3 regions of the Lysinibacillus sp. NPDC096382 genome follow, and region 2 is predicted to be linked to each of the others. Evidence: riboswitches for the same ligand, from Rfam matches in the RefSeq annotation. Region 2 holds a riboswitch; each other region holds the start of a gene.
What was found. Region 2 has a riboswitch for S-adenosylmethionine ahead of metA (homoserine O-acetyltransferase MetA). Riboswitches for the same ligand answer to the same signal wherever they lie in the genome.

Region 1 (8,158 bases), on a different contig from region 2:
GGACTTGCTCCAAAAGAACGGGTTGGCCTCATTATCGATCACTGTGCACATCCGGAATATCGTGAGCAATTATGGAAGTATTTTAATGATGCTAATGAAGCAACAGGTGGACACCATACGCCACACAATCTAGAAAAAGCGCTCTCATGGCATGTGAATTACGCAAAAAATGGTACGATGAAAAATCCAGCTTTATCGAAATAATAAAGTAATAAAAGCCTTGAAGGACAGTTGACTTGTTCCTTCAAGGCTTTTAATTTGTTAAAAATGAAATCCAAAAGCATCCTCGAGAAGTGAATCAGGTAAGCTGGGAAGTAATCGGGTAGACCGGAAAAGTGATAAGGTAAGCCTGGGAAGTGATTAGGTAATCCCCTCAGTTGTTTAAAAAAACCCTGGCTTCCTTACAGTAATCCAATCCATTTCCAATATGTTGCAGAAAATAAAAGAACTAGAATGTATCCAATAATCGTTAATGGTATACCGGATTTTAAGAAATCTTTTGTTGTAAAGGCTCCTGTCCCATACGCAAGCATATTTTGCGGTGCGCTAATAGGTAAGAGGAAGCCGAAGCTAATGACGAATTGTTGTACGATAACGAAACCAACCTGATCGACATTAGTCGTTAATGTTGAGGCTAAAACGATAAATACAGGTACAAGCGCAGATGCTAAGCTTGTTGCACTCGCAAAGCCTAAATGAATAAGAATATTAAATAAAGTAACAAGCGCGATTGTTGCAAGAATTGGCATAGAATCTAAACCAAGTGAACCGAATACTTTATCAGATAACCACGATGCACCTTTTGTATTAAGCAAGACCGTGCCTAGCATAATTCCTACAGCGAAGACGATAATTGTCCCCCAAGGAATATGTGGTTCAACTTGCTTCCATGAATAGACTCCGATTTTTGGCATTAATAAAATGGCGATTGCAACGATTGTGACAGTTGTCGTATCGAATGGGTGAAGTTTGCCCTCAGCAGCCCAGAAAAATAGTAAAACTACTGATGTTATGATTAATCGAATTTCAGGAGCCTTTAATGGACCAAGTTCCGCAAGCTGTTTTTTTATTACTTCTCTACCACCTGCAATATTACTTGTTTCAGGCTTAATTAGTGTAATCATAATGAAAAATAGAGCGACTGACATGATGATTGAGAAGGGAGCAGCATAAAGTAACCAAGCACCCCAAGAAATATCCACACCAAACTGTTCTTTGATGAAGTTTAAAGCGACCATATTTTGAGCTGCTGCCGTCTTTATACCGATATTCCAAATAGAGACAGCTTGCACAGAGGTAATGACAAGTAGAGCAGCAAGCCGACTATCACGTTGTAAACCAAATGCTGCTACCATTCCAAGTAGTATTGGCACAACTGCGCCTGCACGTGCAGTAGCAGAAGGGACAAAGAATGCGAGTGCAATAGATACTAAAATAGCACCGAATACAATGGCTTTCGTTTTTGTCCCTACGAGTGAAAGAATCCATAGCGCAAGTCTTTTATGTAAATTGGTAATCTGCATGGCTGCCGCTAGGAAAAGTGCTGCGGCTACTAGTGCTACTGCTGAATTACTAAATCCACTTAATGCTAATTTTAATGCATCTGAAGTGCCTAGCTCTCTCGTTGAATCTTCCATTGATGGAGCTAACCCTAATAAGATTGTAACGAGAGCAATAATCATAGCAGAGCTAACAGGGTAGGATACTGCCTCTGTAACCCAAAGGATGACCGCAAAAGCTAAAATAGCTAAAGCGCGTTGTCCGGCTACAGGTAAATCACCGTTGTTAGGTAAAAAAGTAATGATGATTAATGAAGCGAAGGCTAATCCAATCCAGAGTGGTTTCAAATTACGTTTTGGTTTTGCTTGTTCAGAAGTAGACATACCTTTTCATCCTTTCTTAAACATGACTGTAATTTTCACATCGGCTAGTAAAATGCTTTATTAAGAAAGTTAATTTGTCTATTTATTGTAAAAAAACTAGTATGTGAAATACTCTCTATTTATAGCGATAATGGGCAGTTGCGAGCAAATAGACGGTCATAGAAAAGACAAAAATATCCAAAAGATATTATTTTTGATTCATCACCAAAAGTTGTGGATGACTTTTGTTAAAACGTCTACTATGTAAATAGTTGATTGGAGTGGAGGCTGGGCGACTCCTAGGGGATCAGCGATAGAGGAACGAAGACTAAAAGCATCACATCCTGTGATAACGCCTTCGTGACCAACATCGTGTTGGCCCGAGACCCTGCAGCGCAGCGGATGTTTTCTGTGCGAAAGCGAAGCGGCAGCAACAAAGCACCCAGTCGGAACGGAAATCAACCACACGTTTTGGTGATGATCCTTATTTTTTCTTTTTGAATGCTGAAGTCACTTTAGGCTCAGTTCCTAGCAGCAATCGCTTAATATTTTCGATATGTAAAATGATGGCTATACCAAAAAGTAATAGGGCTATAATCGTTGGGACTGTTCCAGGAATCCATAAATATGTGGCTGTACAGAAAACGAGATAAAACTCAAGTACACCGACAATTAAATAGTTCGTTACGAAAGATAAAATAACAAATAAAATGAGTGCAAATAAGCCAATTGTCCAATCAATCGCAAGTAATATCCCTATGATTGAAGCAGTTCCTTTACCGCCATTGAAGCCCATATAAAATGGGAAATTATGACCTAGAATGACACCGGCAGCTACAATATACGTGAAGAACCAAACTTGTACTTCTGTTAATTGTGTTATATCTGCTAAATAGGCATGTGCACAGTTTATAGCTGCAACGCCTTTGCTGATATCGATCAGTGCAACTAATATGCCGTATTTCCAGCCAAGGGAAAGTGTTGCGTTAGAGGCACCTGCATTGCCATGACCAGTCTTTTTTAAATCTACCCCAGATAAAAACTGAGCAACTTTAGAGCCGTGAATACAGCCAATCAAATAACCAACAAGAAGAAAAATAATAACGGCTTTTATCATAAAAATTCTCCTTTCAAAATAAAATAGGCTCGTCACTAAAAGTTAGGAATGACGTTTGTTATAACATATGCCCTAAAGTTGATTGGAGTGGAGACTGGGCGCCCCTAGGAGAGCACATAGTCGGAACTGTAATCAACCCCACATTTTGGTGATAAAAACAATAAATATCAAAATAGTGTATGCGTTCGTATTACGTAAAAAAGCAGACGGAAGTTTCAGAAAAAATAAAATTTTAGTATTGACAGTGAAAAAGTCTATGTTTATACTGTGTAACAACGATGGAAATTGAATCTCATACTCTTATCAAGAGCGGCGGAGGGATAGGCCCTATGATGCCCGGCAACCAGTAAGTGATGAACTTGCTAAGGTGCTAATTCCTACAGATTCTTATTGGATCTGGCAGATAAGGGGAGGAAAACTTGCAGCCGCAACCCTCTTCTTAGCTGAAGAGGGTTTTTGTTTTCTACTAAAAAAATCCTCCTCATCTCCGGTACCATCGTAAAAAAATAACCATTTGGAGGTATACAATGACAAAATTTAAACCAGAAACATTGCTGTTACACGGTGGCCAAGAGCCAGACCCGGTAACAGGATCACGAACAGTACCGATATATCGCTCAACGGCTTTCGTTTTTAAAGACACTGCTCATGCGCAACGTCTTTTTGCCTTAGAGGAAGCCGGCAATATTTACACACGAATTACAAACCCAACTGTAGATGTTTTTGAAAAACGCGTCGCTTTATTAGAAGGCGGTACAGCAGCGGTAGCACTTTCATCTGGTGCAGCAGCTATCGCATTCTCCATTTTAAATCTTGTAGGGGCAGGCGATGAAATCGTTGCAGGTAGCTCTTTATACGGAGGTACTTATAATTTATTCGCCAACACACTACCAAACTACGGTATTAAAACGATTTTTGTAGACGAAACAAATCCAGAAAATTTCCGAGCAGCTATTACTGATAAAACAAAGGCCGTGTTCGCTGAAATTTACGGTAACCCAAGTTTAAAGGTACTAGATATTGAAGCAGTAGCAAATATAGCACATGAAAACGGCTTGCCATTAATTATTGATAGCACATTTGCTTCACCATATGGCTCTACACCAATTGACTACGGTGCAGATATTGTTGTTCATTCCGCAACAAAATGGATTGGTGGCCACGGAACAACGTTAGGTGGCGTTGTAGTAGATGCAGGGAAGTTCGATTGGACTCGTGGCCGTTTCCCAGGTTTTACTGAGCCAGATGCTTCTTATCACGGTTTACGTTATGGTATTGACACAGCAGAGGCAGCATTCGCCACAAAATTGCGTGTGCAATTACTACGCGACTTTGGTCCAACATTAAGTGCAGATGCAGCATTTAATTTATTACAAGGTTTAGAAACGCTTCATTTGCGTATTCCTAAACACAATGAAAATGCATTAGCGGTAGCTGAATATTTACGAAACCACCCATCTGTGGAATATGTAAATTACAACGGCTTAGAAGATTTCCCTACCTATAATTTAGCTAAAAAATATTTAAAAAATGGCTTCGGTTCAGTGCTTACATTTGGTATTAAAGGTGGACGTGAAGCAGGGCGTAAATTAATAGATAGTGTGAAATTATTCTCGCACGTAGCAAATGTAGGGGATGCGAAATCATTAATTATTCATCCAGCATCTACTACACATCAGCAACTATCTGCTGAAGAGCTAATCCAAACTGGCGTAACCGAGTCGCTCATTCGCTTATCCATCGGTTTAGAGGCAGTAGAGGACATCATTGAAGATTTAGAACAAGCTATTGAACAAGTAACAGCTTCACAACAAAAAGTAGAAGCTTAATAAATAAAGGACATTGGCTAATGTTGTAGCGTTTACGTATTTTCTCATTCGATAGGCCTCATTTGGTAATGCGTCAAACGTTGCTACATCATCCGCTCTCCTCATTTGGTGAAGAAGCTGAAAATTAATACCTAGTAATTTTATAAGTATTATTGATTTTCTTAATTCCTTGTTTTATACTAGGAAATAAGAAAAGTGTTCGAAGGGCTACCAACCTAGAACCAATGTTTTCAATTAATGCTTAAACTAATTTAGTTTCATAAGTGCTCCCCCACTTTTGAATAGATGAAGAGGAGTAGTTACTCAGCCAGTAGCTACTCTTTCTACAAAACTGATGATAAAGGAGTGTTTTAAATGGGAAATGTGTATAGTGCGCAAAACATTGCATCTTATCTTATTTATGAATTAAATGAAGGTCATGTGTTTGTGAACAACATGTCCATTCAAAACATACTTGCGTCAGTTGAACGTAAATGGCAAGAGAACTTTGGACATTCTGCTTTTAATGAAATGGTCTATGTCAAAGAGGAAGGCTATACAGTAAAAGAAGTTTTCGAAGCTTATGAAAGCTATGGAGCAAATCATATTCCTCTTCCTGCGACAGAGTATTATTTAAAATACGGTACATTCCAATTAGTTGAACGTACGTATGCAATACCAAATTATACGTGGGAGGAAATAGGATTAGTTCAACAAGCTTTAACACAATATCGTTATAAATTGCTAGCCAACGCTAGTTAATTATCCCTCATATTTTTGGCTCATTCTCTGCTGCTACAGGGAATGAGCTTTTTAAATTAGACGATGAAAATATACAGAAAAAATTTTTATTAATATATTTCAAAAGAACAATTTTTATGAATGTCTTTACATACATATATATAATAGAAGAAAGGCATTTGTTTTTTAACTTCTTTCAGCAAATATATTTGTAATGGAAGTGCAGTTACAGAAGTCTCTCACATTTATAGTTGGTGAGATTAATACGTAGTTAAGTTTCTTTTCAGCGGGTTTGCAAACATCTGTACCTGTCGCTACGCTTTCGGTACAAAAGACATGCGCTGAAATAAAGGAACTCAGTCTAAGAGCGCCACGTCCTGTGGCAATTTATCTGTGCGAAAGCGAAGCGACAGCAACACGGTTTTGTCTGTGCGAAAGCGAAGCGACAGCAACAACAACAACGACTGAGTGACCAACATCATATTGGCCTAAAGCCTCCGGTGGATGCCATGGAATCGGGAAGGAGTTTTTTGTGCAAGCACAAAGCCGATTCCGGACACAATTATGCCGAGGCACAATTGATAAAGAAAAGTCAATAATTGTTCCATCATTATAGATTCGAGTGAAAAATCATATAATAAAAGGGATGAGAACGATTTCTTTTGCACGTCTACAGAAAACAAATGTCCATCCTAGAAAGATTTTTCTTGTGCAATGTAAGTATTTACGTTACAATTTTCTTTAAGTTGAATTTTGAATTATTTGAATTTGTGTGTGTTTCAAAGGTTTTTTAGCTTCATTCAGAATATTTTTTGTAGCGAAGGTTAGATGACTTAACCTAAATATCTGTTTGAAAACGAAGTGTTGGAAACACGGCAAATTGACCTGCTTTGTAAAGTCGGCGCACAATTCAAAATATGTCCGAATTAAGCTGAGACGAAATAAATTTAATGAAACTGCGGAATGTAAGTTGGAGGGAATACAACAATGGCAACTATAAAGGCAGCTATATTAGGATTTGGAACGGTAGGTCAAGGAATTTACCATATATTAAACGAAAAGCGTGAAGAGCTTAAAAATAAATTAGGAATTGAGCTAGAAGTAGCAAAAATTTTAGTTACAGATACTAGCCGTGAACGTGTACCAGGCACAGCGCATTTAATGACAACTAGTATGGATGAAGTCTTAGCAGAACCAGGTATGCAGGTTGTTTTTGAGGCGATTGTCAATGAGGAGCCAGCATTTACTTATTTAAAGCGCGCTGTGGAACATAAATGTCATGTCATCACCGCTAACAAAGTAATGTTTGCAAAACGAGGCTTGGAGCTACAGGATCTTGCAAAAGCAAACGGTGTTTTTGTAGGCTTTGAGGCAACGACTGCTGGCGGTGTACCAGTTATTAAAACGATGAAAAACATTTTGCTTGTCAATGATGTTAGTCGTATTCAGGGTGTTTTAAATGGGACATCCAACTATATTTTAACGAAAATGCGTTCACAAGGCTGGTCGTTCGAAACTGCACTAAAAGAAGCGCAAAATTTAGGCTATGCAGAGGCAGATCCTTATAATGATATTTCAGGACAGGATGCCTTTAAAAAATTAATGATTTTAAGTGCTTTGGCATTTGGAGAACAACCAGACTGGGCTGACGTCGAAGTAGTAGGTATTGATAGTATTTCAGCAGAACAAGTAAAAGAAGCATGTGAAAAAGGCTTGCGTTACCGCCACGTTGCTGAGGTTGAGAAACTAGCAGATGGTAAAGTGGTTGCAAAGGTTGGCCCGCAATTAGTTGATAAAGAACATCCACTTTATCCAGTTGATGATGTCAATAATGCTGTGGCATTAGATACTAATTATATTGGCACATTGACGCTAGTTGGACCTGGGGCAGGCATGTATCCAACAGCTAGTGTAATGGTTGAGGATTATGCGGAAATTATCGGTAAGCGAGCTGGATTTGTCGTAACAATATAATAGAAGCCTATCATTCAACAATGTTCTACTTGTTTGAATGATAGGCATTTTTTTAATCCTCATCTTTAACATCGATATCCTCTGGAATAGGTGTATTCCGCCAAATCTCTATTTCCTCTTTAATACGATCTAACTGCTCAAAATAAGTGCTAAATTGCCCGCTATTAATTAGTATTTGGTCTCCGTCGTATACTGAACGAATACGGCCCTCGTAAACTAGGCGAAGTACTTGATCCTCTGGCATACCAAGTTCGATGGCTGTTTCTTCAATTGTTTTATACATAAATTTCGCTCCTTTTATTGTTTTTATTATAACCTCCATTTAATAGAAAGCCTACTATGGGTTAATAAATGAAAGAAAAAGGAAAATGGTAATTGTTTGATTTTGGATAAATCTGTATTATTAATGTTAATGAGTTGTGACGGTTAAGGGGGCAATAATGATGATTAGCTATTACCATTTTGCAATGTAAAATGAGCTGTCTGAAATGTTCAAGGAAATGGACATTTTCGCTGCGTTATTCAAGGTCTTTTTTTCTCATCAATTCGTCTTACAGGTGTAGCTATTGGAACCATTGTAACGTTTGGTAGCTCTCTCCTGTCTTTTGTGATGCTTTAGAATGTAAACTTTGGAAATTTTGCGACAAAGATGTGGG
Region 2 (8,158 bases):
GAAGAAGCCGAAGGGAGAATAATCTATGATTATGACGATATTTATACTATTAATTACAGCTGTTATAGCCTTTGCCTTCATTCCAAAATTAAACAAAAATAAAGAAACGAAAACAATCGTTATTTTTTCGATTTTTTTAATGCTCGGTGCTGCACTAAATGTTGCAGTCTCATTAAGGTTCAAAATACCGAGCCCAATAGATTTAATTACCTTTATTTTTTCACCAATTAAAGATTTATTCATTTCCATGACAAAGTAATTAAGCAACTTTATGTTAAGAAAGGGGTATCGTTCATGATGGAAAAAGAAATAATTAGTTCAAGACAATTTATGATCATTACCCTTCTCTTTTCAATTGGCACAGCCATTTTAATTATCCCCGCAAGTGTAACAAGCGAAGCAAAGCAAGATGCATGGATTGCAGCAATCATTGGTGTCGTTTTAAGTTTGCCTATAGTAAAGCTTTTCGTTGCTTTAGGAAATAGAACACCTACCCTTACTTTTGTAGAGGCTAATGAAAAAATATTAGGTCGTTTTTTCGGAAAATTCACTGCAATTGGCTTTATTATTATATCTTTACTTTCTGCCGGTGAATTATTATATTTCATTGGAATTTTCATGAAAACGGAAATTATGCCAGAAACACCTACGATGGCGTTTGCATTTATGTTCAGCATTATCATTATATATGCTGCATTTTTAGGTATTGAGGTATTTGCCCGTTCTGCAGAAATACTATGTCCAATTTTTATTTTAATTTTTATTTTCTTTGTAATTTGTATTTCGCCATCCATCCAGATTGAAAATATACAGCCAATAATGGAAACACCAAAAAAATCATTATTCTTTAGTATGATTCGATTTATAAGTCTTTTTTCATTCCCGCTTGTTGTATTATTAATGATTTTCCCTTCCGCAGTTAACGTCCATAAATCTGCACAAAAAGGTTTTTACATTGGCGCAATTTTGGGAGGAATTGTCTTAATTACGATCATCACACTATCTATCCTTGTCCTAGGTCCGGCAAATACTGCTTCTAGGACATTTCCTAGTTATTCTTTAGCTCAAAGAATTTCAATCGGGAATTTTCTGCAGCGTATTGAAGTGATTATGGCGGCCATGTGGGTAATATCAATTTATATTAGAACTTTTATGTATTTTTATGCTTCGGTGATCGGTATCGCACAAATATTTAAAATTAAAAATCATCGACCGCTCATTTTTCCACTCGGCATGATTATCCTTGGACTTTCACAAATTGTTCATCCTAATATTATTCATTCAGATATTTACAATAGAGATATCTGGCCTATATTTTCCTTTGTTTTAATGATTTTATTACCATTAGTTTTATTACTAGTCACAATGATTCGCAAAATTAATGGAAATAATACACAATGTAATAGTAGTACACAAAATGAAAATGATAGTAAAAACGGAAATGCTACACAAGGTGAAAGTAGCAGTAATGGCGGTAATGCTTCTCAAAATGATAGTAGTAGTAATAACAATAATTCTACTCAAAGTGGTAGTAGCAACAATGGCGGTAATACTACACAAAATGAAAGTAATAGTAATAACGATAATTCTACTCAGAGTGATAGTAGCAGTAATGGCGGTAATGCTTCTCAAAATGAAAGTAGTAGTAATAACAATAATTCTATTCAAAGTGGTAGTAGCAACAATGGCGGTAATACTACACAAAATGAAAGTAGTAGTAATAACGATAATTCTACTCAGAGTGATAGTAGCAGTAATGGCGGTAATGCTTCTCAAAATGATAGTAATAGTAATAACAATAATTCTACTCAATGTGGTAGTAGCAGTAATGGCGGTAATGCTTCTCAAAATGATAGTAGTAGTAATAACAATAATTCTACTCAAAGTGGTAGTAGCAACAATGGCGGAAATGCTACACACGCTGAAAGTAGCAGTAATAACGTTAATTCTACTCAAAGTGATAGTAGCAACAATAGCGAAAATCCCTCACCGAGCACAAGTGATAACGCTTCAAGCAATAATACACAGAATGATAGCGATACCGGCAATACTCCAAATAGTGATAAAAATAAAGATTCTCCAAAAAATTAATAACATAGTGGCATAAAAAATGATGAACCTGATCGTTTCATGGTCATCATTTTTTCTTTACACTTCTATTGAAAATTAATTAATTATGTCTCGGTATAGTTCCGTGACATCCGCCGGAGGCTTTAACTTCTTTGAGCGGATATCTTTTGTACCGAAAGCGTAGCGACAGGTACAGGTGTTTGGACACCAGCTGAAAGAAGTTATATGAATTCAATTCCAACCTTTGTTTATCTTCTCTCAAAATTGTACATTATATAGTTATGTAAATCTTGAGGAGGAATGGAAATGTCTATTTCTATAATTGCTGATGCTATAGTTCTCTTTCTCAAAATTTGAAAAACACACTAGGGAATAACAATGACCTTATCATACGAGAAATGACCATTGGAAAAGCTGAAAAGTATGCGTTATCGATCATCTATGTAAATAGCTTATCAAATACAGTTCGTGCTCTTCGTTTTCCATTATGATTTTAGCAGCTATAGTTGGATTGTTTGGTTTAATGTTTGTCCTTATGATCATCGCTTACGAACTTTTGTGTCCCATATTTAAGTCCATTCGGCCCATTAATTCTAAAGGATCAAAAAGACTGTTGTTCCCTCGTAGAGCTTTATTGACTCGACCACACTTAATTAGTCAAAAAAATACTGTCAGGGTCATTTTAATACGAAAAAAAGGAATCAAACGAATGATTCCAAAATTTAAATAATAAAGATTCGGTGCTACATTAAATATTGGGGTCTTATAAAGGATCAAAATTCCAAGCCCATTAGACTTGCTTACCTTTATTTTTTCACCAATTAAAGATTTAATTGTCTCCCTGACAAAATAATAAGGATCTTTATGTTAAGAGAAAAGGGGTAGCGTTCAAATGGAAAAAGAAATAATTAGCTCAAGACAATTTATGATCATTACCCTTCTCGCTTCAATTGGAACAGCCATTTTAATTAGCCCTGCTAGTGTAACAAGAGAAGCAAAACAAGATGCCTGGATTGCCGCGATTATTAGTGTCGTTTTAAGTTTACTTTTAATAAAGCTTTTCATTACTGTAGGAAAACGGACACCTACCCTTACATTTGTAGAAGCTAATGAAAAGATATTAGGTCGCTTTTTCGGAAAAATAACTTCGATTGGTTTTATTATTCTATCCTTACTTTCTGCCGGTGAATTATTATATTTCATTGGCATTTTCATGAAAACAGAAGTTTTGCCAGAAACACCTACAATGGCCTTTGCGTTTCTGTTCAGTATTATCATTATTTATGCTGCATTTTTAGGGATTGAAGTTTTTGCCCGTTCTGCAGAAATACTATTCCCATTTTTTATTTTAATTTTTATTTTATTCGTAGTTTGTATTTCACCATCTGTCCAGATGGAAAATCTACAGCCAATAATGGAGGCACCAGCAAAATCATTATTCATTAGTATGATTCGATTAATGAGTATTTTTTCATTCCCACTTGTCATATTATTAATGATTTTTCCTTCTACTGTTAACGTCCATAAATCAGCACAAAAAGGTTTTTACATTGGCACAATTCTTGGAGGGATTGTCTTAATTGCTATCATCACACTAGCTATCCTTGTCCTAGGTCCGGCAAATACTGCTTCTAGGACATTTCCTAGCTATTCATTAGCCCAAAGAATTTCAATCGGGAATTTTTTACAACGTATTGAAGTGATTATGGCAGCCATGTGGTTAATATCAATTTATATTAAAACTTTTATGTTTTTTTACGCTGGGGTCATCGGCATCGCACAAATATGTAAAATTAAAAATCATCGACCGCTCATTTTTCCATTCGGAATGATTATCCTTGGACTTTCACAAATTATTCATCCTAGTATCATTCATTCAGATATTTACAATAGAGAAACCTGGCCTATTTTTTCTTTTATTTTCGCAATCTTATTACCATTAGTTTTATTACTTGTCGCGAAAATTCGCAAAATTAACGGTAATCAAGGAAATAATACAAAAAGTAATTGTAGTACACAGAATGAAAGCGGTAGTAATAACGGAAATGCTTCTCAAAATGAAAGTAGTAGTAATAACAATAATTCTACTCAAAGTGATGGTAATAGCAATGACGGAAATGCTTCTCAAAATGAAAGTAATAGTAATAACGATAATTCTACTCAAAGTGATGGTAATAGCAATGCCGGGAATGCTTCTCAAAGTGCAAGTAGTAGTAATAATGATAATTCTACTCAAAGTGATGGTAATAGCAATGCCGGGAATGCTTCTCAAAGTGCAAGTAGTAGTAATAATGATAATTCTACTCAAAGTGATAGTAATAGCAATGCCGGAAATACTACTCAAAATGAAAGTAGTAATAATAACGAAGATTCTATTCAAAGTGCAAGTAGTAGCAATAGCGAAAATCCTTCGCAGAGTGTTAGTAGCAGCGATACTACACAGAATGATAGCGATACCGGCAATACGCCAAACAGTGATAAAAATAAAAATTCATCAGAAAATTAACAGTATAAAGGCATAAAAAAATGATGACCCTATCATATCAAGGTCATCATTTTTAATTGCTATTAAATGGCATTAAATATGATATTCAATTTGATCGACGAAATCCCATTCGTATGGTGTTTCTTGGTAAACATAGTAGTTCAACCAGTTTGAGAATAATAAATGTGTATGGGCACGCCACGTATTAATCGGTTCATTTGCAGGATTATCATGTGGGAAGTAATTCACTGGTACCTCAATATCTAATCCTTTCGCAACATCTCGACTATACTCATCAGCTAAAGTCGTTGCATCATATTCAAGATGGCCCGTAATCATAATGTTTTTATTATCCTTAGATTGCACAATAAAAACACCAGCATCTTCAGAATAAGATAGTAATCGTAAATCAGGATGGCTTAGTACTTCATCAATTGATACGGATGTATATCGTGAATGTGGTGCAGTAAATGAATCACTAAAGCCACGTACTAAATCCACTGTTAAATCCGTAATAACATGGGAATATACACCTGAGCATTTAGCAGGAAGTCCAATTTTACCGATACCGTAATGATGGTATAACGCCGCCTGTGCACCCCAACATATATGTAAAATCGATGTTACGTTTGTCTTAGACCAATCCATAATTTCTGAAATTTCCTGCCAGTAGTTCACTTCTTCAAATTCCATTTTTTCTACTGGTGCACCTGTAATGATCATACCATCATAACGGCGATGACGGATTTGATTGAAGGTCGTGTAAAATAACTGTAAATGTGATTTACTGACATTTTTCGATTCATGCGTAGCTGTATTTAAAAATGTAATATTCACTTGTAACGGTGTATTCCCCAATAAACGAAGTAATTGCAGCTCTGTTTTTTCTTTTTCTGGCATTAAGTTCAAAATTAATATATTTAACGGACGAATTTGTTGCGTTTTCGCTCGGTCCTCTTCCATAACGAAGATTTTTTCCTCACGTAAATGTTCTCCAGCTGGTAAGTTTTTCGGAATATTAATTGGCATCTTGCATTCCCCTCTCTTTTATTTCTTTTGTTACATCAATGCACAGGCCCTGCGCAAAGCTCAAATATCAAACGATGAAATTAAAAAATCCCCCTCATTCCATATGAGATAGAATGAGAAGGATTTTTCCACGTTCACTCTTATCTCTCAAAGGATAAATCCTTTGCTGGAATTAGCACCTTTCTAACTTTCGTTAGAGGTTGCTGAAGCGTCATCGGGCCAAATCCCTCAACTTCTCATGATAAGATTATTTAATTAAAAAGAATTGTAACATGAACAATTAAGAATATCAATAATACATAGAATATTTTGTTATTAATCATGCATGTCATTATGTAATTTGTTTAACACTAAACTTGAATGTTTACATTCATTATTTGATGGTAAACATGCTGTACTTATGTTAACATATACCTTTAGTAACAGAGAGGAACGTGAATAGTTTGATTAAAATTGATTTTCCAAAACCAGATTTAGTAATCCGCCAACGCGAACAAGATTTAAAGCCAGGAGATGTACCAATCACACCATACCATGGTTTTATCGACTTCCATAAAATCACTCGTGAAAACGGTGGTATTTTCTTATTCTACAATGAAGAAAACGAACTATTATTTGTAGGTAAAGCACGTAAAATTCGTCAACGTATTAAAAAGCATTTTGAGGACAATGTGTCACCGATGAAAAATCATCGTGATGAAATTTTCAAAATTGAAGTGTATGAAGTGGAAGATCCAATGGAACGTGAAATTTATGAAACGTACGCGATCAATTCATTCCGCGCTAAATACAATGTTGATAAAGTATTTTATTAATATTTAACGAAAAAAAAGAATCTGCTTGCCCTCTGTAATGTACATGACGGCTTGCAGATTCTTTTTCAATACTTTTATTCTAAGAAAAATGCTTTACGTTCTTTAGTAATCCATTCCTCAAGCTCCGTATCATCGCGCTTTAAAAGGCGATTAATAAGCACGTCATGCCATACATAATCCTCTAATAAATAGATATGAACAGGATCATTGGTAATAAAAGCCGTTTCCTGATTTGCCGGAGAGTGACCATAAATCATCTCTTGACCATCTACAGACAAAATAAACCAATGAGGTGTAGACGCATTCCTCGTATAGGGAGTGATACGGTGTTGGTCAATGGAAGCTAAATGGTCCTCCACATACAAGGTAATTCCCTGAACAGGTACATGCTTCGCTACCTCATGTAAATCTTCCCGCAATTCTTCATACATATCTTCCCACATTGATAATATGACTTTTTTCTCCGCTTTTTTTAATAATGACTGACAATAATTGAAGATTGCCTCTTTTCCTTTTAACGTGACAACTTTATGCTCCGCTTCCTGCTCTTTTACTTCTAATTTTTCTAATCGATCACTAATCGACGTAAAATTAGATTGCCAACGTTGCTGAATTTGCTGTAAAAACACAGCGACAGGAATGGAAGAGTATGTCGTTTGATCTGCCGTTTCTTCTTTCAGTACTAACCCTTTTTCAACAAGTACATCAAGTATATCGTATATTCTTGCACGAGGGATACCGGAGTTTTTACTTACTTGATAGGCACTAACATGACTATTTTGTACGAGTGCAGTATAGGCCTTTGCTTCATATTCTGTGAATCCCAGCTCTTTCAATTGGGCGATTAATTCAACCATTCGATCCCTCCATTACCTCTATTATAAGTTAAGGCTATGAAGATACGCCAACGAAAAAAATTAGTCTTTACAGCCCTGTGAAATTTAGTTACTATTTCAGTAGTAACTATCAAAAGAGGTGTAAACATGCTATTTGAAGTAGATGTAAATGTAGTCATATTATTAATATCTTTTGGATTTTTAGCCGCCTTTGTGGATGCAGTCGTTGGAGGTGGTGGCTTAATTGCGTTACCTGCCCTTATGTTTGCTGGTTTAAATCCAGCAGCGGCAGTAGCCACTAATAAACTTGCCGGCACCATGGGTTCTTTAACATCAACCCTTTCTTTTTATCGATCTGGTCAGCTAGAAATTCGTTCGGTTATTAAATACTTTCCCCTAGCCTTTGTGGGATCACTTTTTGGTGCATGGACAGTTCATTTAATTAATCCTGAATTACTAAAACCACTTATGCTCATAATGCTTGCTGCTGTTGCAGTCTATACAATCTTTAAAAAAGATTGGGGTTCTGTAGCTGCAGTCAAAAATTTAAAGTTTACGCACTTAGTCCTATTCATGCTGTTGTTATTTACAATTGGGTTTTATGATGGGTTTCTTGGTCCAGGAACTGGCTCATTTTTAATCTTTAGCTTTTTATTAGTCGGCTTCGATTTCTTAAAGGCAGCAGGAAACGCGAAATTTTTAAACTTAGCAAGTAATTTTGCCGGCCTTTTAATGTTCGCCTACTTAGGTCAGATTCATTATGTCTATGGTTTACTAATGGGTATCGCTCAAATTGCCGGTGCATTTGTAGGCTCACGTATGGCGATTAAAAAAGGTAGCGGCTTTGTCCGCGTATTATTTATTATCGTAACGATTACTTTGTTAACTAAAAATGCTTATGATTACATAAAAAACGCCGTAGA
Region 3 (8,158 bases), on a different contig from region 2:
GGTTTTTCCCAATATCATGCACATCGCCCTTTACAGTAGCAAGTACCATTTTCCCCTTACCAGCACTCTCTTCATTTTTCTCCATAAATTGCTCTAAATGCGCTACTGCTGCCTTCATAACCCCTGCTGATTGTAATACCTCTGCTACGATTAGTTGATTATCGTTAAATAAACGCCCAACTTCTGCCATTCCATCCATTAAAGGACCATTAATAATCTCAAGCGATGTTTCGAAAATTTCACGAGCCGCATCTAAATCGTCAATAAGCCCTTCCTTTGTACCCTCTAAAATATAGTAGGCTAAGCGACCTTCTACTGTTTTCGGAATATCCGCCTCTGTTTTTTCTTTCTTTTTATCACGATAGAAATCTGTGAAGACAGCTAAAGTTTCATCATTTGTATTAAAGAGTAAATCATTTGCTAGCTTAATTTCCTCCTCTGGAATGGATGCATAACGTTCTAGCTTCTCCGTATTAACAATTGCATAATCTAAACCAGCCTGTGTACAGTGATATAAATATACGGCATTCAGTACTTCACGACCTACTGGTGGCAATCCGAACGAAATATTACTTACACCAAGCACCGTTAATGTACGTGGCATTTTCTCCTTAATAAGGCGAATACCTTCCACCGTTTCAAGTGCCGAGCCAATATATTGCTCATCTCCTGTACCTACTGGGAACATTAATGGGTCAAAAATAATATCTTCAGGAGCAATACCCCATTTTTCTGTTAACAATTTATATGAACGTTCAGCAATTTCTAGCTTGCGATGTCGATCAACCGCCATGCCTTGCTCATCAATTGTACCTACAACTAAAGAAGCTCCATATTTTTTTACTAGCGGTAAAACAGCGTCAAAACGCTCCTCGCCATCCTCTAGGTTAATAGAATTAATGATAGTTTTCCCTTGAGAAAACTTAAGTGCTTCCTCAATTACTTTTTCATCTGTCGAGTCAATCACAAGAGGTACTTTTACTTTTTTTACAACCTCCTGCATAAAGCCACGCATATCCGCCAGTTCATCGCGGTCAGGATTTGCTAAACAAATATCGATCACATGTGCTCCATTTTTCACCTGAGCACGCGCGATTTCTGCCGCTTCCTCAAACTTCCCATCAATAATTAAATTTTTAAACTTACGAGAACCGATAACATTTGTCCGTTCTCCAATAAATAATGGACGCATAGAGTCGTCATAAACCAATGGCTCGATCCCTGATACTACATGACCATGCGTAACATCTGGTAATTGGCGCGGCTTTTCGCCCTTTAGCACCTCTCTGATAGCCGCAATATGTGCTGGCGTTGTACCGCAGCAACCTCCGACAATATTTAGCCAGCCCTTTTCTGCAAAGCCTTTTAGCTTTTGTGACAATGATTCAGGTGACTCATGATAGCAGCCTTCCTCATCCGGTAAACCTGCATTCGGGTAACAGCTAATATAGCCTGTTGAAAGCTCTGCTAGTGAACGAATATGATCAGTCATAAACTCTGGTCCAGTCGCACAGTTTAAGCCAACTGACAATGGCTTAATATGCTCGATGGAAATGTAAAAAGCATCAATTGTTTGGCCGGCCAGTGTCGTTCCCATCGGTTCAATTGTTCCGGATATCATCACAGGTAGCTCTTTTTCAGTTGCCTTAAAAGCACGAGATATCCCCAATGTTCCCGCCTTAACATTCAACATATCCTGACTAGTTTCTAACAACAGAACGTCCGCCCCGGCTTCGATTAATGACTTTGCTTGAACATAAAAGTTTTCCTCTAGCTCATCAAATGTAATTCCACCTGTAACCGACAGGGTTTTTGTAGTTGGTCCCATCGCTCCCGCTACAAAACGTGGCCAATCGGATGTTGACAACTCCTCTACTACTTTGCGTGCAATTTCTACAGCACGTTTGTTGATTTCTTCTGCCTTCGCACCTAGATCATATTCATTTAATACAAGTGGTGTACCCCCAAATGTATTTGTACAAATAATATCTGCTCCAGCCTCTAAATATTTTCTATGTACCTTTTCAAGCACATCTGGTCTAGTTAGCACAAGATTTTCATTACAGCCATCATATTCCTCTCCGCCAAAATCCTCTGCCGATAAATTTTCATTTTGTAGCATTGTTCCCATTGCGCCATCAAGAATTAATATTCGTTTCTCTAGTTGCTCTTCAATCATGTGCTTAGCCATTTATACTTACCCCTTTTTTCTTTTCATCCAATTGCTCAATAACTTTCATTAATTCTAGCGTCATATCATAGCGTAAAAATGGTGTGATGAGGTAAATACCATTGAAATATTCCGCTGCTACTTCTACTAATTCTTTAGCAATTGCAATTCCTTCTAGTGTTGCGCGTTCCTTATCATCACCACAAGCCTTCATACGTGCTAACGCATCATCAGAAAGTTTGATGCCTGGTACTTCATGATGTAAGAACTCCGCACTTTTATAGCTCGTTACTGGCATAATACCTATATAAATTGGAGTTTCTAAATGCTTTGTCGCCTCGTGAATTTCCACGATTTTTTCCTTTGTATAAACAGGCTGTGAAATAAAATAATCTGCTCCATGTTCAATTTTCTTTTCTAATCGAGAGACAGCGCGATCCAGTACACGTACATTAGGATTAAATGCAGCCGCTACAGAGAAATTTGCCTTTTTACGAAGCGGTTTCCCTGAGAACGAAACACCTTCATTTAACTGTTTTATTAATTGGATTAGCTCCATTGACGATACGTCATAAACGCTAGTTGCTCCTGGGAAATCGCCTACCTTTGTCGGATCTCCAGTAACCGCTAAAACATCATGAATCCCTAGTGCATTTAATCCCATTAAATGTGATTGAAGTCCAATTAAATTACGATCTCGGCATGTTATATGGGTTAAAGGGCGTATCCCGTGCGTTTCTTTCAGTAAGGCACCCATTGCGACATTGCTAATCCTTGGAGAAGCGAGTGAATTATCTGCCATCATGACTACATCCGCGCCCGCCTCATATATTTTTTTTGCGCCTTTAATAAAGCCTTCTATTTCTAAATGTCTTGGTGTATCTAACTCCACAATAACCGAGCGTTCACGTTTTACTTTTTCATGTAATGGCTCATAATTTGCTGGCTCTGCCTCACGAACAATCTCTATTTTTTCTGGCTTTGTATACTTTTCCTCAACCGGGGATAGCTCCTCTAAGTACTTTTTCGCTGCAGCAATATGCTTTGGTGTCGTACCACAACAGCCACCAATTAAACGAACCCCTTGATCACGAAGCTCTACAGCTGCTCGACCAAAATAATCAGCCTCCGACTCATAAACGACACGCCCATCCTCTAAATCAAGAAGAGAGGCGTTCGGATACGCTGACATAAATGCCTGCTTAGGAAGCTCTACCCCTTCAAATGCTTGGATAGTATGGTGAGGACCTAAGCGACAGTTAACACCTACGATATCAGCACCTAACGCTTCAAGTTCATGTAAGGCGTTATTTAAGCTCATTCCATTTTGTAATATTCCGGGTTCATGCATAGAAACTTGAGCAATAATCGGTAATTTCGTTTTAGCTCGTAGCATTGATAAAGTCGCTGTTAGCTCTTCAAAATCATAATAGGTTTCAAGTAAAAGGCCATCTGGATTTCCTGCAAGTAAAACCGTTGCCTGCTCATCAATGGTTGCTAAAATTTCCTCTAACGTTGCATCACTTTTTCGAATACCACGGATTCCCCCAATAGTACCCAAAACAAATTGCCCACCATCTGTTGCTGCACGTTTTGCAATCGTTATAGCGGCTTCATTATACTGCTGTACACGAGATTCTAATCCATAGCGGGCTAATTTTATGGCATTAGCTCCGTAAGTATTCGTCTGAATAATATCGGCACCAGCAGCTATATATTCTCTATGAATCTTTTCAATTAATTCAGGTCTCTGTACATTCATTTCCTCATGACAGTACTCCAAACCATAGCCGTATAAAACTGTACCAATTGCACCATCTGCTGTAAGAACATGTGTTTTTAACCTTTCAAGCAATCCCATAAAACTAACCTCTCTTTCTTTTTCTATCAATTATGCCTCGGCATAATTCGTCCTGAATTGGGCTTTGTGCTTTGGCCTGCACGCTGCAGGTCAGTTAGCCGTTATCGCATGGATGCGATAATATTAACCTACTATCCTCTAAGAACTCCTTGCCGATTCCGTGACATCCGCCGAAGGCTTTAGGTCAACATGAAGTTGGTCACTCAGTCGTTGCCACAGGACGTGGCGTTCTTAGACTGAGTTCCTCTATTTCGGCGGATGTTTGGACACCCGCCGAAAATAGTTAAAATAAAAAAGCCTTCTTTCACAAAAAAAGAAGGCTTTTACGTTTCGTAATTGTTTTCCTTCTCATCTTCGACACACGGTCTTCTGGATTTAGCACCTGACAATAAGTTGGTTGCTGAAGCTTCATAGGGCCAGTCCCTCTGCTTCTCTTGATAAGAATTTAGTATGAATTTTTTAAATAATTAAAAGAATCATATCGTTTACGAACGATTGAGTCAAGACTATTTCACTGAACAAAGGATAATTTTTACGAAATTTATAAAATTTTGATTTATATTAAACAATTACGATAGTTTTTCTACAAGTTCCTCACCAATTTTTTTACCATTTTGAATACACGCACCTATGCCTACTCCGAAATAAGAGCACCCCGCTATTGATAAGTTCGGATAGTTTTTCTCAAGCTCTTGTAAGAGACCTTGCAACGCTTCACGATGTGCCAAGTCGTACTTCGGCATCTGGTCGATCCATTTTGTCACGTCAACAATAGTTGGTTTTTCCTCAATCCCTAAACTTTTTCTTACATCCTCTAGAGCAACAGCTGCTAACCCTTCATCTGACATCAAACGCAATTTCTCATACTCAGGGTTAATGCTCTTATAAAAAAGCCGTACAAGTAATTTTCCTTCTGCTGAAGTGTGTTTCCACTTGCGGCTTGTCCACGTTGCTGCATTACAGATAACATCCGAATTATGTGACACAATATAGCCTGTTCCATCTGCAGGTAATCTATTATCGGGAACATCAAATCCTAAATAAATCGTAATGGCGGATGCAGTATTAAATCGTTCAAAATAGCCGTTCAAAGATTCATCCTGTAATAAGCTTTGTACCGCTTCATTTGGCAGTGCCAATACAACATGATTCGCTTCAATCATTTTACCGTTTGCTAACGTAACAGCGTATAGATTCTCCTGCTTTTTAACACTAGTAGTAGCAATCCCTTTTATAATTTCTACATCCGTTAATGTTTCTTCAAGTCGATCAATTAGTGACGATAAACCATTTTTAAATGAAATAAATTTTTTATTGGCAGCTTTCACAAATTGTTCCCTGTTTGCATCGAAACCTTTAATAATACTACCGTAATCGTTTTTGTAATCGATTAAATACGGTAAAGTAGAAGCAATTGAAAGTTGATTTAAATCTCCAGAATATACACCTGCAAGTACCGGTGCTATTTGGTTTTGAACAAGCTCTTCACCTAAATAATACGTTAAAAATTCACCAATCGAGCTTTCCTTTGTAAACCTTTCATTCGGCATTGTTAAATCCTTTAACACTTCTTTTTTACCTTCCTCTGATACAAGCGTACTTTCCTCGAGAGATTGTAAGCTCATAGGAATACCGAACGTTGAGTCTGCTGGGATGGCATGTAGCTCATTATTTGTGTAAATATACGAAATACCTGTTTCGTTATATACAAGATTTTGTTCAAAATTTAGTTCCTCTACTAACTCCATGACACCTTTATGACGCGCTACAATAGAATCTGCTCCAGTTTCCATGATGAATCCTTGTTCATATGCAGAGTGAAGCTTGCCACCAAGGTATGTATTTTTTTCAACAAGCACAAGTTTTACATTTAAGTTTTTCTCCTGAACTTGGCGTTGTAAATAATGCATCGTACACAATCCCGTAATTCCGCCACCTAATACAACAACTGTTTTCATATTAACCGCCCCTATTTTTAGTTCTTTATTTAGTATAAACTTTTTTTATCGAAAATTACGTTAAACCCTTTACAAATTTAGCAAAAATGGAGCTATCCAACACATTGGACAGCTCCATTTTTTTTATATTCAAATAACATATATTCGCTAGAGGCTTTTACCTCCATTTCGGAAATTATCTATTAACAGTTGATATAGTGTTATTTGTGCCCTAAAGTATGTATCGCCTTAATAGGAAACAACAATTTTCTTTCCTTTTCTCTTCATTAATTTAAATTTTGTGCAAAGCTAGCTAATTTTCCAGCTGAATTTTTCACTTCGTTAAAGGCAATACCTAATTCACTTAGTACTTCTGCTATTGCTTGTACTTCTTTTTCCATCCGACCATTTTGGTCTTTCGCCTCGGTCATAGCTTCTAATATGTTAGTAAATTGCCCTTCCGTTTGAACCATATTTTCCTCACCAGAGGCTACCTCTTCTTGAATATTACTAAGCGAATGGACAAGTTTATCTGTCCGCTCATTCGTTTTATGTAGTAACGTTGCTACCGATGTGACAGATTCCTTTGTTTGGATCGATAGTTTTCTCACTTCATCTGCAACAACACTAAAGCCTTTACCCGCTTCTCCAGCACGAGCCGCTTCTATTGCCGCATTTAAAGCCAACAAGTTCGTTTGATTAGCAATGTTCGTCACAACATTCATAATCGATTCCATTTCCTTTGACATATCTGCCAACTGTGCAATATTTTCGTCTATATCATCAAGTGAGCAAATAATAGTATTCATATTTTGCGATTGACTCTTTAAGCGTTCACGACCTTCTAATGCCTGACTCTCAGCCATAGTCGACACTTGAAGTGATTTTTTCGCTAGTTGTTTAATTTCCTCTGATTGTCCACTTAAGCGGTGAAATGAATTATTCGTTTCCTGAGATATTGTGGCAAGACCTTCCGAAGACTTTACGATTTCTTGCTCTATCGCTTCTTTTCTATGTTCCATTTTTTCATGAAGTTGCTCAATTGTGTGCTCAAACGCCTCTAAAACCAATTGTTGCTCAAAATTGGAAATTTTCGAAATGGCTCGAATTGTATTAAGCTGATCTATTGGATGAATAACATGTTCTTCAACCAAGTCAATAAATGACGCTGTTAAATCTTGAAACGCACAAATATACCATTGTGTTTTAAGCCCAATATGGACATGTACTTTAGCAATCTTTATTCGTCTTTGATAAAATTCATTATCAATCTTACCATTAAACATTTCAATAATATGACGTCGTAATGTAATTTTCAGCTTCTCCACAGAACTATGTCTATTAATAATATCTACTAAACTATGTTCAGTTCCAATCATTTCATAAAATCGATTAACAATATTATCAATATTGCCTTCTACAAAAGGTTGAAAGGCTTTTAAATATTGTAAATCCTTCTTTGTCAATTTGAGCAAATCAATTTGCTTTTTTATTGAATGGCAATTCACTATATCCATTTTCACAGTGTATTGCTTTAAATCTAACGCCGTTGTCTTTCTCTGTTTTTGAAAAATCACACATTTACCCTCTTTCATGCCGTGTACTTTTGAAAAGCTGAGAAAAATCTAATTTCGTCTACCAAAAATATGAAAGATCAGGAAGATTCATCTCCAACTTTTGGTAATAAGCCATCACACTACTTAGAACGCTGATTTCTGCTACGGGCTACCATCAGCTAAAAATAGCAATCTTATTACTAGCTATTACTACTAACTACTCTTTCAAAATCACTCATATACATTATACACTTTATAAATAGCTGTCAATTTTCGGATATACATTTTTTTCCTTAAATTATATAAAAAGTCCCTGTTATCTAACCTATTATCTAAAGCAATAAAAAAGCTACCACAATACTTTTGGGTAGCCAATTTACATCATCTCTATTTTTTATCCTTATTTTTTTCCGAGTTTTAGTTTGAAGTAATTACCTCTTTGTTATATTAATATTTTTACAATCATTCATTCGTAGTGATATAAACCTACGAAATACCCTCAATAAGAACTTAAGACCTGTATACAAAACGTTAATAATCGAATCTAAATACCTGTTATTTTTTAATAAAAAATACTTATATTCCTTTCAACTCTTGCAGTAAAATTGCAGCCTCCTCACTTCCTGCTTCTGCT

Region 1: another riboswitch for S-adenosylmethionine. It lies ahead of ACIQZA_RS19835 (O-acetylhomoserine aminocarboxypropyltransferase/cysteine synthase family protein); the one in region 2 lies ahead of metA (homoserine O-acetyltransferase MetA).
Region 3: another riboswitch for S-adenosylmethionine. It lies ahead of ACIQZA_RS22895 (bifunctional homocysteine S-methyltransferase/methylenetetrahydrofolate reductase); the one in region 2 lies ahead of metA (homoserine O-acetyltransferase MetA).

What each region holds. Positions count from the first base shown of each region.
Region 1 is NZ_JBIWFC010000017.1:75,015-83,172, forward strand. It holds gene scpC (succinyl-CoA:acetate CoA-transferase ScpC) at 1-204, shown strand, start outside; gene ACIQZA_RS19825 (DASS family sodium-coupled anion symporter) at 402-1,883, opposite strand; gene ACIQZA_RS19830 (glycerol-3-phosphate acyltransferase) at 2,347-2,979, opposite strand; SAM riboswitch class I at 3,277-3,389, shown strand; gene ACIQZA_RS19835 (O-acetylhomoserine aminocarboxypropyltransferase/cysteine synthase family protein) at 3,507-4,808, shown strand; gene ACIQZA_RS19840 (hypothetical protein) at 5,163-5,549, shown strand; gene ACIQZA_RS19845 (homoserine dehydrogenase) at 6,516-7,502, shown strand; gene ACIQZA_RS19850 (MerR family transcriptional regulator) at 7,555-7,785, opposite strand.
Region 2 is NZ_JBIWFC010000002.1:107,908-116,065, reverse strand. It holds gene ACIQZA_RS04345 (Ger(x)C family spore germination protein) at 1-22, shown strand, start outside; gene ACIQZA_RS04340 (hypothetical protein) at 26-259, shown strand; gene ACIQZA_RS04335 (endospore germination permease) at 295-2,091, shown strand; gene ACIQZA_RS04330 (GerAB/ArcD/ProY family transporter) at 2,963-4,576, shown strand; gene metA (homoserine O-acetyltransferase MetA) at 4,649-5,584, opposite strand; SAM riboswitch class I at 5,722-5,832, opposite strand; gene ACIQZA_RS04320 (nucleotide excision repair endonuclease) at 6,028-6,399, shown strand; gene ACIQZA_RS04315 (TrmB family transcriptional regulator) at 6,474-7,256, opposite strand; gene ACIQZA_RS04310 (TSUP family transporter) at 7,383-8,158, shown strand, end outside.
Region 3 is NZ_JBIWFC010000024.1:33,218-41,375, reverse strand. It holds gene metH (methionine synthase) at 1-2,191, opposite strand, end outside; gene ACIQZA_RS22895 (bifunctional homocysteine S-methyltransferase/methylenetetrahydrofolate reductase) at 2,184-4,031, opposite strand; SAM riboswitch class I at 4,377-4,475, opposite strand; gene ACIQZA_RS22890 (protoporphyrinogen oxidase) at 4,601-5,989, opposite strand; gene ACIQZA_RS22885 (methyl-accepting chemotaxis protein) at 6,256-7,545, opposite strand; gene ACIQZA_RS22880 (SEL1-like repeat protein) at 8,101-8,158, opposite strand, start outside.